Regions from separate parts of the Mycobacterium sp. IDUB_39 genome, predicted to be linked through region 2. Evidence: predicted binding sites of a transcription regulator. Region 2 holds the regulator's gene; each other region holds the start of a gene.
What was found. Region 2 encodes LexA, which represses DNA repair genes until DNA is damaged. Its sites were predicted from a motif close to CGAACANNTGTTCG; they were not measured.

Region 1 (4,772 bases), on a different contig from region 2:
ATGGCTGATCCCCACTCCGTTAACCTCAACGCCCGTGATCGTCCTGCTGCCGCCTTCGGAGACCAAACGTGACGGCGGCGATGGGCCGCCACTTCGCCTCGACACGTTGGGCTCGCCAGAGTTGGGCCCGCTGCGGTCGGAGTTGACGGGCGAACTTGTCGCCCTGGCGGCCGATCGGCCGACCTGCCGAAAGGCCCTGGGTATCTCGGCGGCCCAAGATGCCGAGATCGACCGCAACGCCGCCCTGCTCACCGCGGGCACCATGCCCGCGATCAATCGCTACACCGGCGTTCTCTACGACGCCCTGGATGTCGAATCCCTCAGTGGGGCAACGGCATCGAGGGCGCGGGCGCGACTGGCGGTGGGCTCTGCGCTGTTCGGGTTGCTGCGCGCCGACGACTCGGTGCCCGCCTACCGGCTGTCGGCCGGGTCGAAGTTGCCCGGTCGGCCCTCGTTGGCGGCCCGATGGAAACCTGTCCTGGAGCCCGTACTCGCGGCGCTGGCGCTCGATGAACTGATCGTCGATCTGCGCTCCGGTGCGTACGCGGCGCTGGCGCGGGTGCCCGGTGCGGTCACAGTCGACGTGGTGTCGGAACGCCCCGACGGAAGCCGCGTCGTGGTGAGCCACTTCAACAAGGCTCACAAGGGTCGGTTGGCGCGTGCGCTCGTCAGCTCCAAGTCCGAGCCCGACGATGCGGCGAAGGTGGCGGCGGTGGCCAGACGCGCAGGCATGCAGGTGGAACGCAGCGGTAACGCGCTAACCGTCGTGGTCACTGGCTAGTGAAGCGTCGCAGGCAGACTCGCGTCTAGGTGCACGGAATCCCGTGCGGACCGCCGATCCAGTGACCGGGCGGGGACTGCCAGGGGCACCACTTCTTGACCTGTCCGGGCGAGCCCCAATTGACTCCCGGATTCCAATCGACCCAATCGCCCGGCCCCGGAATCCACGGAATGTCCGGACCCCAACCGGGATCAGCCTGTGCTGAAGCCGGTTCGAGTCCGAGGGACGCAGCCCCAAGGGCACCAGCGATCATTGCTGTCGCCGCAGCCTTCTTCAGATTCATCTGCGGTCTCCTTCCTGCCCGTCGCCGCTGCCTCCGAGATGAGGCAGGGTATTGACGCGCGATACAAGGAAGCCGGTATGTCGTTGCTGTGGTGGACGGCAGACCAACCTCACGACCCGTGCAACCAGAATACCCCTCTGCTTTTGGCGTAAACACGCTGGTTGCGGGCCAGTCAGAAGGGCGGTGCCGTGCTGACGGGCTGACGCTGCGGGTCGGTTTCGTTGAGCCGACGTTCCTCGGTGATGCGGTGTGTACGGGCCTGCGCTCGGGTGGTGGTGCGTCGTGGCATGGTGAGCCCGTCATTGGGGCTCGGTGCGTGCGTCGTCGTGCGCGTGATGCTGGCGGCGACGGGTGCGGTCGGTGCGCACAGTTCGGGGAACAGCAAGCTGCTGCCCGGGCAGGTGCGGTAGGTCTGTCCGTCGGGTGCGGTCCAGATGACGGTGCCGTCGGGGTCTTGGCGGTCGCGCCAGCCGCCCTGACCACTCCAGAAGGTTTTGAGCAGGTGGTGTTTTCGGCACAGACACTTCAGGTTCGACGCACACGTGGGCCCGACGGGGTACGGAATCGTGTGGTCGAGGTCGCAGGCAGTGGCCGGTTCGTCGCAGCCCGGGAACCGGCACGTCAGGTCGCGGCAGCGCACGAAATCCGCCAACGCCATCGACGGCACGTAACGGGGTTCCGGTGGTGCGGTCCCGGGGTGCAGAACGTGTTTGATCGCGGCGGTCAGGGCGAGACGGCGGATGATTGGGCCGGCCAGAACAGGCCCGTCGATCATCACTCCGGGTGCGGTGGCCGCCAGCTCGCCGGGGTCGGTGTCGGTGAGCGCCTCAGCCAGGGTCAGTTCGCGCACGGGTTTGTCGAACATGCGCGGCTGCTCGCCGTCGAGCGTGGGGTCTTGGCTCGCTGTCACGTCGCTCTGGTCGGTGAGGGTGTCGTCGCGGGTGATGACGTAGACCACCGCAGAACTGCGGGCCGGTGCGGCGGCGGCGCAGTCGGGGTCCTCGCACAGGCAGGTCAGTCGATCCGCTCCGGCGGCCAGCGCACCGAGGGCGTCGGCGCGGCGCTGATCGCGTGTGCGGGGGTCTCGCCCGCACACGGTGTCGGCCAGCCCGCCGAGACGCCGGTCCAGCGCCTTGGCATCGTGGGCGAACAGCTCGCCCCACAGTGTCGCGATACCGGAGGCGTCATCGACGTCGATATCAACACCGCGGGAGCGCGCCCGTGTCTGCGTGCGGCGCAAGGCATGCGGGTCGTGTCGGTCGACGAACACGTCGATCGCGTCGACCGTCCTCTCCTGAGACATCGGCGGCGAGTCGGTCAGCGCGTGGGCCAGATCGGCATCGACGGCACGCAGGGCGTCGGCGTCCTTGATCAGGGCGGTACGCCACACCGCGGTGGACACCAGCCGGTAGGACAGCTGGCCCTGGGAGAAGGCCGCCGCGACCCTCGGCAGCCGGTCACGCAGCGAGGTCGCGACCAGCAGTTGATTCGATGCCGCCGCGGAGCTGATCTGTTGGGCGGCGCCGATCTCGGCGCAGACCGCTCCCCAGTTGTCCAGGTACCACTGTTCCCGCGAGGCGGAGTCATCGGCGGACTGGCGGACATCGAGCATTGCCACCATCGCGCTCAGGCGCCGCGCGCAGGCCGCGGACTCGACCCGTGCCCACGCCGCCACAGCCTCACCACCAGAGGCCCGGGTTGCGGCTGACACGAATTCATCGAACACAGTTTCGAATGTAGTCGGGGTGTGGGACACGTGCCAGAACCGAAATCGGGATCTGTGGATGAATCCGCGACTGTGGATAACTCGGTGATCAACCGCCGAGAATGTCAGAGCGCCATGCTAATTGGTCCGAGCGCCGGTCCCCCGGCATCGGACGCGACTCAGAGCGTCCCGAACAGTTCGATCGAGTTGCCGTCGGGATCGGCGATGAACATCCAGCCCATCCCCGGCACCGGTTCGAACTCGGTGGGCGGTTCCACGACCTGATAGCCCGCCGCCTCGATCTTTGCGGCCGTCTCGCGCAGGTTGGTCACCCCGATGGTGAGGTAGCGCATCCCGGCCTGGGCCTTACCGCCGCCGGGGACCACCGGCTGGGCAGGGGCGGTGTTGTAGGTGACCAGCTTGATCACGCTCGCCCCCAATGCATATCGCCGTTGCCGTCCGTCGGCGAACTCAATCTCACCCTGCAACTCGAGGCCGAGGAAGTCCTCGTAGAACGCGACCATTGGGTCGAGGTCGGTCGTGACGAGTCCGATCTCTACGGTCGGTGTCAGCAGGTCAAGGTTCACGGTCACCTCTTTGATATCGCGGGTCATGGGGGCGTGCCGTTCGGAGCCTAGCCACTGTTGTCGCCCCCGAACCCGGACACGCAGGCAATATATGGGGACCAATCAGCTGACGCCGACGACGGGAGATCGCGTGGAGACGTTCTGGCGCTACCTACGCGTACAGGCGTTCGTCTTCGTGTGCGGCATCGTCGGTCCGATCTTCCTGATCGTCTACTTCGCCACCCAGCCAGATCCGACCATCAAGTGGATGTACTGGGCAGGCCTGTTCATCACGGCGCTCGACGTGTTCATCGCGCTGGGGCTCACGTCTGCGGCAAGTCGCGGCAACCCGAAACCCTCCAGGTCGGAGCCATCGGAGCAGTAGCCAATGCTGCCCGAATTTCACCACCACCGAGTTCCTCTGACAGACTGATCGCTGAGGGGAGTATTCCTTCGCCGCGGTGTCGTCATCACGTTGTCCACCTTTGGACAGCCGGTGCCGTGGGCCGCATTCTGCGGCGGCAGAGACCTCAGCCGTGTTTGACGACCGGAGGAAGCTCTTGAACGTTACCCAGATCGAATGGATCGTCACGCTTGGCGTGACGCTCGCAGTGCTGCTGTTCGACATCATCTTCATCGCTCGCAGGCCTCACGAACCCACGTTCCGTGAGTGCGCGATAGCGCTGACGTTCTATGTCGGTCTCGCGGTGCTGTTCGGGATATGGGTCTGGTACTTCCACGGCAGCCAGTTCGGCGTGGAGTTCTTCGCCGGCTGGCTCACCGAGTACAGCCTCTCAGTGGACAACCTGTTCATCTTCCTGATCATCATGGCGAGCTTCAACGTGCCCAGGAAGTTCCAGCAGCAGGCGCTGCTGATCGGCATCATCCTGGCGCTGATCTTCCGCGGCATCTTCATCGCACTGGGCGCGGTCGCGATCAACCAGTTCTCCTGGATCTTCTACGCCTTCGGCGCGTTCCTGGTGTACACCGCGATCAAGCTGGCCCGCGACACCGAACACGATGACGACGCCGAGAACAGTGTGGTGCGGTTCGCCCGCAAGCATCTGACTCTCACCGACAAGTGGGACGGCCTCAAGATGTGGATCAAGCAGGACGGCAAGCGTCTGATGACGCCCATGTTCCTGGTGATCGTGGCATTGGGCACCACCGACCTGCTGTTCGCGCTGGACTCGATTCCCGCCATCTACGGGCTCACCCAGGAGCCCTACATCGTGTTCACCGCGAACGTGTTCGCATTGATGGGTCTGCGCCAGCTGTACTTCCTGCTGGGCGATCTGCTCAAGCGGCTGGTCTACCTGTCGCAGGGGCTCGCCTTCATCCTGTTCTTCATCGGCGTGAAGCTGATCCTGCACGCGTTGCACGAGAACGAGCTGCCGTTCATCAACGGCGGCGAGCACGTGCCGGTCCCCGAGATCC
Region 2 (4,772 bases):
TATCGACGTGACCGTGTTGCGCGTCTTCACCGACTCCGACGGCAATCACGGCAATCCCCTGGGCGTGGTTGACGCCGACCAAGTGCCCCCCTCCGACCGCCAGCGCATCGCCACGCAATTGGGTTACAGCGAAACCATTTTCGTCGGACTGCCGGCACCAGGAGCCACCACCGCCATAGCGCACATCTTCACCCCGACGACCGAGCTTCCGTTCGCGGGGCATCCGACCGTGGGAGCGGGCTGGTGGCTGCGCAACCGCGGGACGCCGGTCAACACGCTGCAGGTGCCCGCCGGGGTGGTGCAGGTCGAGCACCAGTCTGCACCCGACGGTGAGTTCACCACGATCACCGCGCGCGCGGAGTGGGCACCGGAGTTCTCCATTTACGAAATGTCATCGATCGACGAGGTCCTAGCCGCCGATCCAGATGACTACGCCGAGGACGTCGAGCACTACGTGTGGTCGTGGAGCGATCGGGCCGCCGGTGCGATCCGGTCGCGGATGTTCGCCAGCCACTTCGGCATCCCCGAGGACGAGGCCACCGGTTCGGCGGCCGTGCGCATGACGGACTACTTGAGTCGCGATCTCTCCATCACGCAGGGCAAGGGTTCACACATTCGCACGTCCTGGGACGCCCAGGGCTGGGTGAAGGTCGCAGGCCGGGTCGTCGACGACGGCACCAGGCAGATCGACTGACCCGCTCGCCCGGTCAGCTGGAGGGGGCGACCTTGCGGTGCGCGCGCAGCGCCTCGATCTCACGTTCGAAGTCATCGGCCGAGGAGAACGACCGGTACACCGAGGCGAACCGCAGATAGGCCACCTCGTCGAGGTCTCGTAGCGGGCCAAGAATCGCCAGACCGACCTCATTGCTGGCAACCTCGGGTGATCCGGCGGCGCGGACGGTGTCCTCGACCTGCTGAGCCAGCAGGTTCAGCGCGTCGTCGTCGACCTGTCGGCCCTGGCACGCCCGGCGGACGCCCTTGATCACCTTCTCCCGACTGAACGGTTCGGTGACCCCGCTGCGCTTGACGACCGCCAACACGGCGGTCTCGACGGTGGTGAAACGCTTGCCGCACTCCGGGCACGAGCGGCGGCGGCGGATGGCCTGCCCCTCATCGGCCTCACGGGAGTCGACCACTCGAGAGTCAGGGTGACGGCAGAACGGACAGTGCATCACCGCTCCTTCGCCGCCTATGACCAGCCCGGGCAACCCGGTCGCATACGAGCGTACCGTCGCACGGGCGCAGGGTTCACGGCGCACGGCGCACGTCAGCCCACGGGGGCGATAAGCGTCTGCCCGGCATCGACCGCGGCGGAATCCAATTCGTTGAGCTCACGGATCTGATCAACGACCGCACCGGTGGGCGCATCGGGGGCCACGCGACGGGCAAGCTGCTGCAGCGACTCCCCCATTTGCACCTGGACGACGGCCAGCTGGCCCGGCACGGGCTGGGGCACCTCGGGCGGGGCGCCGAACTGGGCCACTAGTCCGAGCCACACCGTGATGCCGGCTGCCATCAGCGCCAGCAGCACCGTCGTGACCGGTGTGATGGGCTTGCGGCGGTGCGAAGCCCGCGACATCAGAACGCCGGTGCCGCGGTACCGCAGCGGCTCCGCGGCCGGCCGACGGCGTTGCGGACCCCGCGACACATCGGGACGTCGCCGCACCGGGCGAGCGATGAGATCGGTCGGGTTCTCCCTGGTGATGATGGTCATCTTCGAGCCTTTCGGTGAAGCGGCGGAGCGTGTGTTCGCTTGTGTGTTCGAAATATAATCGATCAGGTGTTCGATGAATAGAACATGTGATCGAACTGTTGCAAACGATATCGGCGACCACCGACAAGTTCCGGCCATCGCGCGCCGCCTCCGACACGCGTCGAACACATGTTTGATTATCGGAGTTGACAGGACTAGATTCGCCAACATGAGTGACAGCAGCGACACACGAGACGGAAGCGACGACACACCTGTGCGCCGTGACGCCGCGCTGACCGAACGTCAGCGCACCATCCTCGAGGTCATCCGCAATTCGGTCACCACCAGGGGATATCCACCGAGCATCCGAGAGATCGGCGATGCCGTCGGCCTGACCTCGACGTCATCGGTCGCACACCAACTGCGCACGTTGGAGCGCAAGGGCTTCCTACGACGCGACGCCAACCGGCCCCGCGCGGTGGACGTGCGCGGTTCCGACGACATGGTGACCCCGATCGTGACCACCGACGTCGCCGGCTCAGACACGCTGCCCGAACCCACCTTCGTACCCGTTCTCGGCCGGATCGCCGCGGGTGGTCCGATCCTTGCCGAAGAGGCGGTGGAGGACGTCTTCCCCCTGCCGCGCGAACTCGTCGGCGAGGGATCGCTGTTCCTTCTCAAGGTCGTCGGCGAGTCGATGATCGACGCCGCGATCTGTGACGGCGACTGGGTGGTCGTGCGTCAGCAGAATGTGGCCGACAACGGCGACATCGTGGCCGCCATGATCGACGGCGAGGCAACGGTCAAGACGTTCAAGCGCACCCGGGGACAGGTCTGGCTGATGCCGCACAACCCGGTGTTCGACCCGATCCCCGGTAACGACGCGGCCATCCTGGGCAAGGTCGTCACCGTCCTCCGCAAGGTGTGACGGCGGTCAGCCGCGTCAGCCTCTGACGAAGCCGTTCGTCAGAGCGAATTCCTCACTGGCGAACCAAACCTCGGCCTTCACCCGGTCGTACTGCTCCGAGCCGGGTAGCCAGTACAGTCCCGTCTTGGTGTCAGCCTTGATCGGATATCCAGCAGGGGCACCATCACCCTCATCGGAGGCCAGCCGCAACGACGTCTGAGCCGGTGCGGGCTCATCGAGCTGTATGGCCGCATGCCGACCGCTGGGCGGCCCACTAACGGCCTCCGCCTCCTCTGGGCGAGCCTCCTCTGGATGATCCACCGCTGCGGGGTCGACCGCCTCGGCGGCGTCCGCGGCCTCGAGGTCATCGTCGACGGCCTCGGTGTCCTCCCAGACCTCCGAGGCCTCCGAGTCCTCCATGGTCTCCTCGTCGGTGGAGTCGCGCTCCTCGACGACGCTCACAATGAGGTTGGGCTTCGTGTCGATCGCGTCCTGATCGAGGGAGAATCCACCGTCCAACGAACGTGCGGCGGGAACCTCCGGCGGCACGGACGCGGCCGGGGTCGCGGGGCCACCGCCCTCGTCGTCCTTCGGCATCGCCCACGCGCTCAACGGCACGAAGGGCTGCTGCTGGCTGGCCGGTGTCGGGCCTGCTGACGGCATCGGGCCGGACGCGAAGTCGTTGCCCTCGTCGTCGTCATCGTGATCGTGATCGTCGTCGTGATCATGATCGTCACGATCGCCGTCGTCATAGTCGTCGTAGTCGTCGAAGCGGTCTATCGGTGCGCGGTCCTCACCGCGCCGCCGGTTCAGGATCACCGCGACGACCACGGCACCCACCAGGACGAGTACGGGTATGAGGGCGAGTGCCCACCACCACTTCTGATACCACGGCTGCCCGCCGTCATCGCTTGCCGGCCCGGTGGCCTGGGGGGCCCTCGGGGCGTCCTGACCGGGCACCGCGAGACCAGCGAGCGCGTTGGCCAGATTCGGCGGCTCGGTGGAGAACTCGTTGCTCGCACGATCGAACGTGATCGCCCCGTTGGCGAACTTCTGGGTGATCACATCGCCGTTTTCGGTCTGATCTGCGGTCGGCGCACCGAGATCGCCGGTCGCGCCGCCGAGTTTGGCCCAGGCCGCGTTCATCGCGCCGCGCACGATCACAGCGCCGAAGTCCGGCGTCCAGAAGATCACCGGCTCGTCGGGGGCGGCGAACTTCGCGATGCGACTGGCGGGGGCGAGACCACCATCGGCCTCGGAGGCGATCGGGAAGCCGAGGTCACTCGTCGGCCCGCCCACGCTCTCGTACTTCTCCAGCAGCTGGCCTGTGATCACATCGGCGCCGTGGTCGGGGCTGTAGAAGATCTTGCCGCCGCCGAACGCCTGCACCAGATTGCCGTCGCCGACAGGTTGCGGCGGTCCGTCGGGGGCGCCGAGTGGGCCAAGCGGCCCACCCGCGGCGCGCCGCGCCGCATTGATCTCCGACGTCGCGTCGCCCGGGATCTCGAGACCCTTGAGCTGATCGGCCAGCTCCGGCGGGGTGGTCGTGAAGGTCTTGGTGGCCCGGTTCCACGACAGCTCGCCACCGGTGAACTTCTGAGACACCACCTCACCGCGGTAGACCTCGTCCTCCGTCGGCACACCGAGAACACCCGCGGATCCGCCAAGCGCGTCCCACGCCGCGTTGATGGCGCCACGAACCACCCGCGCACCGGTGTCGGGGGTGAAGAAGATGACCGGCTTGTCGACCGCACTGAACGTCGTGTTGCGACTGTCGGGCGCCCGGCCCGCACCCTCATCGATGTTCGGGAAGCCCAGATCACCGTCCGCGGGCCCGCCGAGCGCCAGATACTTGTCCAGAATCGCGCCCTGCATGATGCGCGCACCGGTCTCGGGGGTGAAGTAGATCCGCCCGCCGGCAAAGTTCTGACCGAAGCCAGCGCCGACGGCATAGACGCCACCGTCCTTGGGACCCAAGGTGCCGGTGTCACCACCGTTGGCATCCCAGACCTGTGTGATCGCGGCGTCGGCGTCACCCTCGGGTGTCGCCCACGCGATCGGGGCCATCGGGGCCAACGCCACGACAGCAGCAACCAATACGAGCGCCACACTCGAGCGCCCCACGAACCTGCCCAGCAGGTTTTGCAGCCCAGTCATCGTTCCTCCCCGCGA
Region 3 (4,772 bases), on a different contig from region 2:
CCGCGCCATCAGACCGTCGAGGTCGGAGGCGTTGGCCATCTCGACGCCGACCAGCGCCTCCCCCGTCTCGCGGTTGTTGCGCTTGACGTACTCGAACAGCGTGATGTCGTCGTCGGGCCCGAGCACGCCGTCGAGGAAACGGCGCAGAGCCCCGGGCTCCTGCGGGAAGTCGACAAGGAAGTAGTGCTTGAGCCCGAGGTGGACCAGCGAGCGCTCCAGCACCTCGCCGTAGCGAGACACATCGTTGTTGCCACCGGATATCAGGCACACCACGGTCGATCCCGGGGCGATGTCGGCTTCCAGCAATCCGGCGACCGACAGGGCACCTGCGGGCTCGGCGATGATGCCCTCGTTCTGGTACAGATCGAGCATCGCCGTGCACACCGCGCCCTCGTCGACCGAGGTGATCGTGACCATGTCCCCGGCCTGTGCGAGCACCGAGAATGGAAGTGCCCCAGCCTTGTTCACCGCGGCACCATCGACGAACTGATCGACGTCGTCGAGGACCACCGGCTCGCCTGCCGACAGGGCAGCCAACATCGACGCGGCACCCGCCGGCTCCACGCCGAGTACCGAGGTGCGGGTGGTGCGCTCGGTGAGATAGCTGGTGACGCCGCTGATACAGCCGCCGCCGCCGACCGGAACGATCACCAGATCGGGCTCGGTGTCGAGTTGGTCAAGCAGTTCGACAGCGATCGTGCCCTGCCCCGCCATGGTGCGCAGATCGTCATAGGGCGGTACCAGGGTGGCGCCGGTGCGGGCCACATCCTCGCGCGCCGCCTCGGCGGCCATGTCGTAGGTCTTGCCGCCGACGATGAGTTCAATGAACTCGCCGCCGTGATAACGAATCCGGTCGCGCTTCTGCTTCGGCGTCTTGGCGGGCACGTACACCCGGCCGTGGATGCCCATCTCACGGCACGCCTGCGCGAACCCCTGCGCGTGGTTGCCCGCCGAGGAGCACACCACTCCCGCCGCGATCTCCTCGGCCGTGAGCTGCCTGAGCAGGTTGTACGCGCCCCGGACCTTGTAGGACCGGACGACCTGCAGGTCCTCACGCTTGAGGTAGACCAGCGCGCCGGTCAGTTGCGACAGCCGATCACTGAACTGCAGCGGCGTCGGTGTCACGACCCCGGAAATTCGCTGAGCCGCCGCCTCGATATCGGCCGCGCTCAGCGGCGACATCCGGGAACTCCGACTCAGTTGCGTGGACACCGGTCAATGGTGCCACGTGGCACGAAGCCGATTGATTTGGCGGCGCGAAATCAGCTCACCGGGCTCAACACGAACACCGGGATCTGCCGATCGGTCTTCTTCTGATACTCGGCGTAGTCGGGCCAGGCGGCGACCGCGCGCTCCCACCAGGCGGCCTTGTCGTCGCCGAACACCTCGCGGGCCTCGTAGTCCTTGGTCACTGTGCCGTCCTGCAATTCCACCCGGGGATTGGCGACGATGTTGTGGTACCAGACGGGGTGCTTCGGCGCGCCGCCGAGCGACGCGACCACGGCATACTCCCCGTCGTGCTCGACGCGCATCAGCGGGGTCTTGCGGATCTTGCCCGTTTTGGCTCCGATGGTGGTCAGCAGGATGACGGGCCTGCCCTTCATCTCGGTACCCTCGGTCCCGCCAGAGGCCATGTACTGCTCGGCGTTCTCTCGGGCCCAGTCCGACGTGCTTGGTTCGTATTCTCCGGTCAGTGGCATCCCACCAGCGTAGGACCCCGCGAAACAGGTCAACCCAGATTCAAGGTTTCGGTTGACCGAAAACTTGGATGCGAGCTATCGTAGAACTCATGACCGCCCCCATCCAGCTGCCGCCCCAGGTGTACATCGCCGGGGTCGCGTGGCCGATGTACAAGCTGGTCGCGCTAGCAGTCGGAGCGGTCGTACTCGCCCTGGTCGGCCTGGTCACGATGTCGGTCGGCCCCGCCGTCATCACCGCGGCGGCGACGAGCACGGTCATATGGCTCGCCCTGGGCCTCCTCCAGCGCTCCGAGGACTAGCAAGCCCCTCCCGCGAGCGCGCGTGTCTGCGGGCGACACGCCGGTCTCAGATCCGACTCTGCGCGCGTTCGGCGAATTGGTGAAAACTCTTCTGTCCCTTTGGTTTCACTAGTCACAAACCGAGCATTCTTGTCGTCAGTCGAATGTATGTTCGAGATATGTCAGTGGCGGAGTTGCATGACTACGAGGGCCCGGTCCTCGCGGCCCTCGACGCGCTCGACACCGCCCTCGATGACCTGGACCAGGCATGCATCGACACGATGAGCCACCGCCGACTCCTCGATGTCATGGACCGCCTGGAGCGGGTGAACCGCAGACTGCCCGTCACCGAGCAGCGCGTCCTCAACCGGCTGGCCGCTGAGGCCAACCCGCTCGAGTTGGGTGACACCACCCTGCCAAGGCTGGTGGCATTCCGTTTGCGGATCAGCGTCAACGAGGCCGGCAAGCGCATCCGCTGCGCCGCCGACCTGGGCCCGCGCCACACCCTGACCGGCCAACCCCTGCCACCGGTGCTGGAGCGCACCGCCGCCGCCCAGGCCCGCGGACAGATCAACACCGAGCACATCGCGATCATCCGCAAGTTCTTCGCCGACCTACCCGAGCACATCGACACCCACACTCGCCAGGACGCCGAGACCGATCTGGTGCGAGTGGCCGTCAAACAGAGCCCCGAGGGTCTGCGCAGTGCCACTGCTCTGCTGCTGGCGCTGCTACACCCCGATGGGGACTACACCGACACCGAACGCGACCGCCGCCGCGGCATCTCGATCGGCAACCAGGGCGCCGACGGGCTGAGCCCCATCAGCGGACACCTCACCCCACAGGCGCGGGCCACCCTCGAACCCATCGTCGCCAATTGGGGCAAGCCCGGCATGTGCAACCCCAACGACCCCACACCGACCATCGACGGCGAACCCACCGACGCCGCCATCGACAGCGATGACCGCACCCAATACCAACGCAACCACGACGCCCTACTCGCCATGGGCAGAAGCGTTCTCTGCTCGAGACAACTCGGTCAGCACCACGGGCTACCGACCACCATCATCGTCACCACCACCCTGCAGGAACTGGAATCCGGCACCGGGCACGCCATCACCGCCGGCGGCACCCGGCTACCCATGCGCGACCTGATCGCGCAGGCCTCGCACTCTTTCCACTATCTGGCGGTGTTCGACCAACACACCGAAGCGGCCCTCTACCTCGGGCGCACCCGACGCTGCGCCACCGGCGCCCAACGCATCGTGCTCTACGCAAAAGACCGGGGCTGCACCCGCCCCGGCTGCACAGCATCGGGCTACAAATGCCAAGCCCACCACGCCGTCACGGACTGGAAGAACGGCGGCCAGACCAACATCGACGAACTGTCACTGGCCTGCGGACCCGACAACCGCCTCATCGAACAAACCCAGTGGATCACCCGAAAACGCAAAGACGGCCGCACCGAATGGATCCCACCCCCACACCTGGACACCGGCCAAGCCCGCACCAACGACCTTCACCACCCCGAACGCATGCTGCACCCACCCGAGGAGAACTCGGAAGACGAAGGCCCCTAGCACAATCGAAACTAGCGAGATCGCAACCTACGCGCACGACGTTTATGCGGTCGCTACCGCAGCGCCGGTGAGCAGGTCGCCCCGCCCAGCCCAGCGCCTAACGCAGCCGGTCATTGAGTTCGTCGGCGACGTCCTGGACAGCGGTGGGACCGTCGTGGGCCTCATGGGGAAACAGATCGAGCTCGTACTGTTGAAGGGCGCTCGGTGGATTGAGTTGCCGCGCCCGAGCTACAGCGTCCGCCTCGTCCTCTTCTCCGGGGAAAGTCAGGTTGATGACGACCGATTCTCGCGCGGCGCCCGCACCGAAGAAGCCCTCTCGGTCGAGATCAGCCAGTGCGCCCGTCAGTGCATTCACCAGTGCGGTGCGCAGTTCGTCGGAGAGCTCATACGGGTCGCCAAGGTCTGTGAACAGACGCTCGACCTGTCCAAAGAACTCGTCATAGCCGAACAGGTCGTACGGTGAATCGGATTCGGACCAACGCAGCTCTCGTTCCGCCGCCCAAGGTCTGGGCTGTGTCGCCGCTTCAGCGACGATGCGCTGGAGTCCCTCGACCGAGCATGCAGTAGGCGCCGGCTGGTGGAGCGCGGCGGTCGTCCACAGCCCGTAATAGTAGAAAGCCTCGTCGGGGCATGCGTCGCGCAGCTCGGTCCAAGCTTTGCGACAGGCCTCGCGTACGGTCTCACGGATTGAATGGACAGCGTTAGCAGGGTCCGTCCTCGACGTGGGCACCAATCATCTCCTCAAGCGGTACGCATCAATCACGCTAGTGCGATTCGCGATCCCACCGCGATCTTTGGCGTTGAGCTGCGCGCACGCTCGTTCATCCCAGGGGCGGCAAGGCCGCTAGGGCAATAGCCCATCGTCAATGGCTATGGCGGTGATGGATACGGGGATCGCCAGTCTTCGCCTTGCTTATCGCCACCAACCGCTCGTAGTTGGCGGCCACACCGCGCAGCAGGGCGTGGACAGCTTCCTCGACTCCGTTGTCGCTCGTCGACGCATGGCCAAACAAGGCCCGGTAGTGAACGAGGGATGCCAGTAGATCGAGCAGTAGTTCGCGATCGGTATCGGCTCGCAGGTCGCCGCGCGCAATGGCGGCATCGAGAACCTGGACGACAGCAACGCGCGGTGGTTGGAACAGAGTCGTCATGAAAGCTTCCCGCAGTGCGGGATCGGAATTGCAATCAGCCAGAAGTGATGCGAGGGCATCCGG

Region 1: the regulator LexA is predicted to act here: its motif matches at 2,784-2,797, upstream of ACZY0X_RS13165 (HNH endonuclease signature motif containing protein).
Region 3: the regulator LexA is predicted to act here: its motif matches at 2,140-2,153, upstream of ACZY0X_RS25170 (HNH endonuclease signature motif containing protein).

Annotation. Positions count from the first base shown of each region.
Region 1 is NZ_JBVAXF010000003.1:257,874-262,645, reverse strand. Features, by position in the region: gene ACZY0X_RS13175 (alkaline phosphatase family protein) at 1-8, shown strand, start outside; gene yaaA (peroxide stress protein YaaA) at 35-781, shown strand; gene ACZY0X_RS13165 (HNH endonuclease signature motif containing protein) at 1,237-2,775, opposite strand; gene ACZY0X_RS13160 (VOC family protein) at 2,949-3,362, opposite strand; gene ACZY0X_RS13155 (hypothetical protein) at 3,448-3,720, shown strand; gene ACZY0X_RS13150 (TerC family protein) at 3,896-4,772, shown strand, end outside.
Region 2 is NZ_JBVAXF010000006.1:305,387-310,158, reverse strand. Features, by position in the region: gene ACZY0X_RS23420 (PhzF family phenazine biosynthesis protein) at 1-694, shown strand, start outside; gene nrdR (transcriptional regulator NrdR) at 708-1,172, opposite strand; gene ACZY0X_RS23410 (LysM peptidoglycan-binding domain-containing protein) at 1,268-1,714, opposite strand; gene lexA (transcriptional repressor LexA) at 1,923-2,621, shown strand; gene ACZY0X_RS23400 (LGFP repeat-containing protein) at 2,637-4,757, opposite strand.
Region 3 is NZ_JBVAXF010000007.1:157,408-162,179, forward strand. Features, by position in the region: gene ilvA (threonine ammonia-lyase IlvA) at 1-1,212, opposite strand, end outside; gene ACZY0X_RS25160 (nitroreductase family deazaflavin-dependent oxidoreductase) at 1,263-1,700, opposite strand; gene ACZY0X_RS25165 (hypothetical protein) at 1,790-1,999, shown strand; gene ACZY0X_RS25170 (HNH endonuclease signature motif containing protein) at 2,158-3,558, shown strand; gene ACZY0X_RS25175 (DUF4303 domain-containing protein) at 3,656-4,288, opposite strand; gene ACZY0X_RS25180 (TetR/AcrR family transcriptional regulator) at 4,422-4,772, opposite strand, start outside.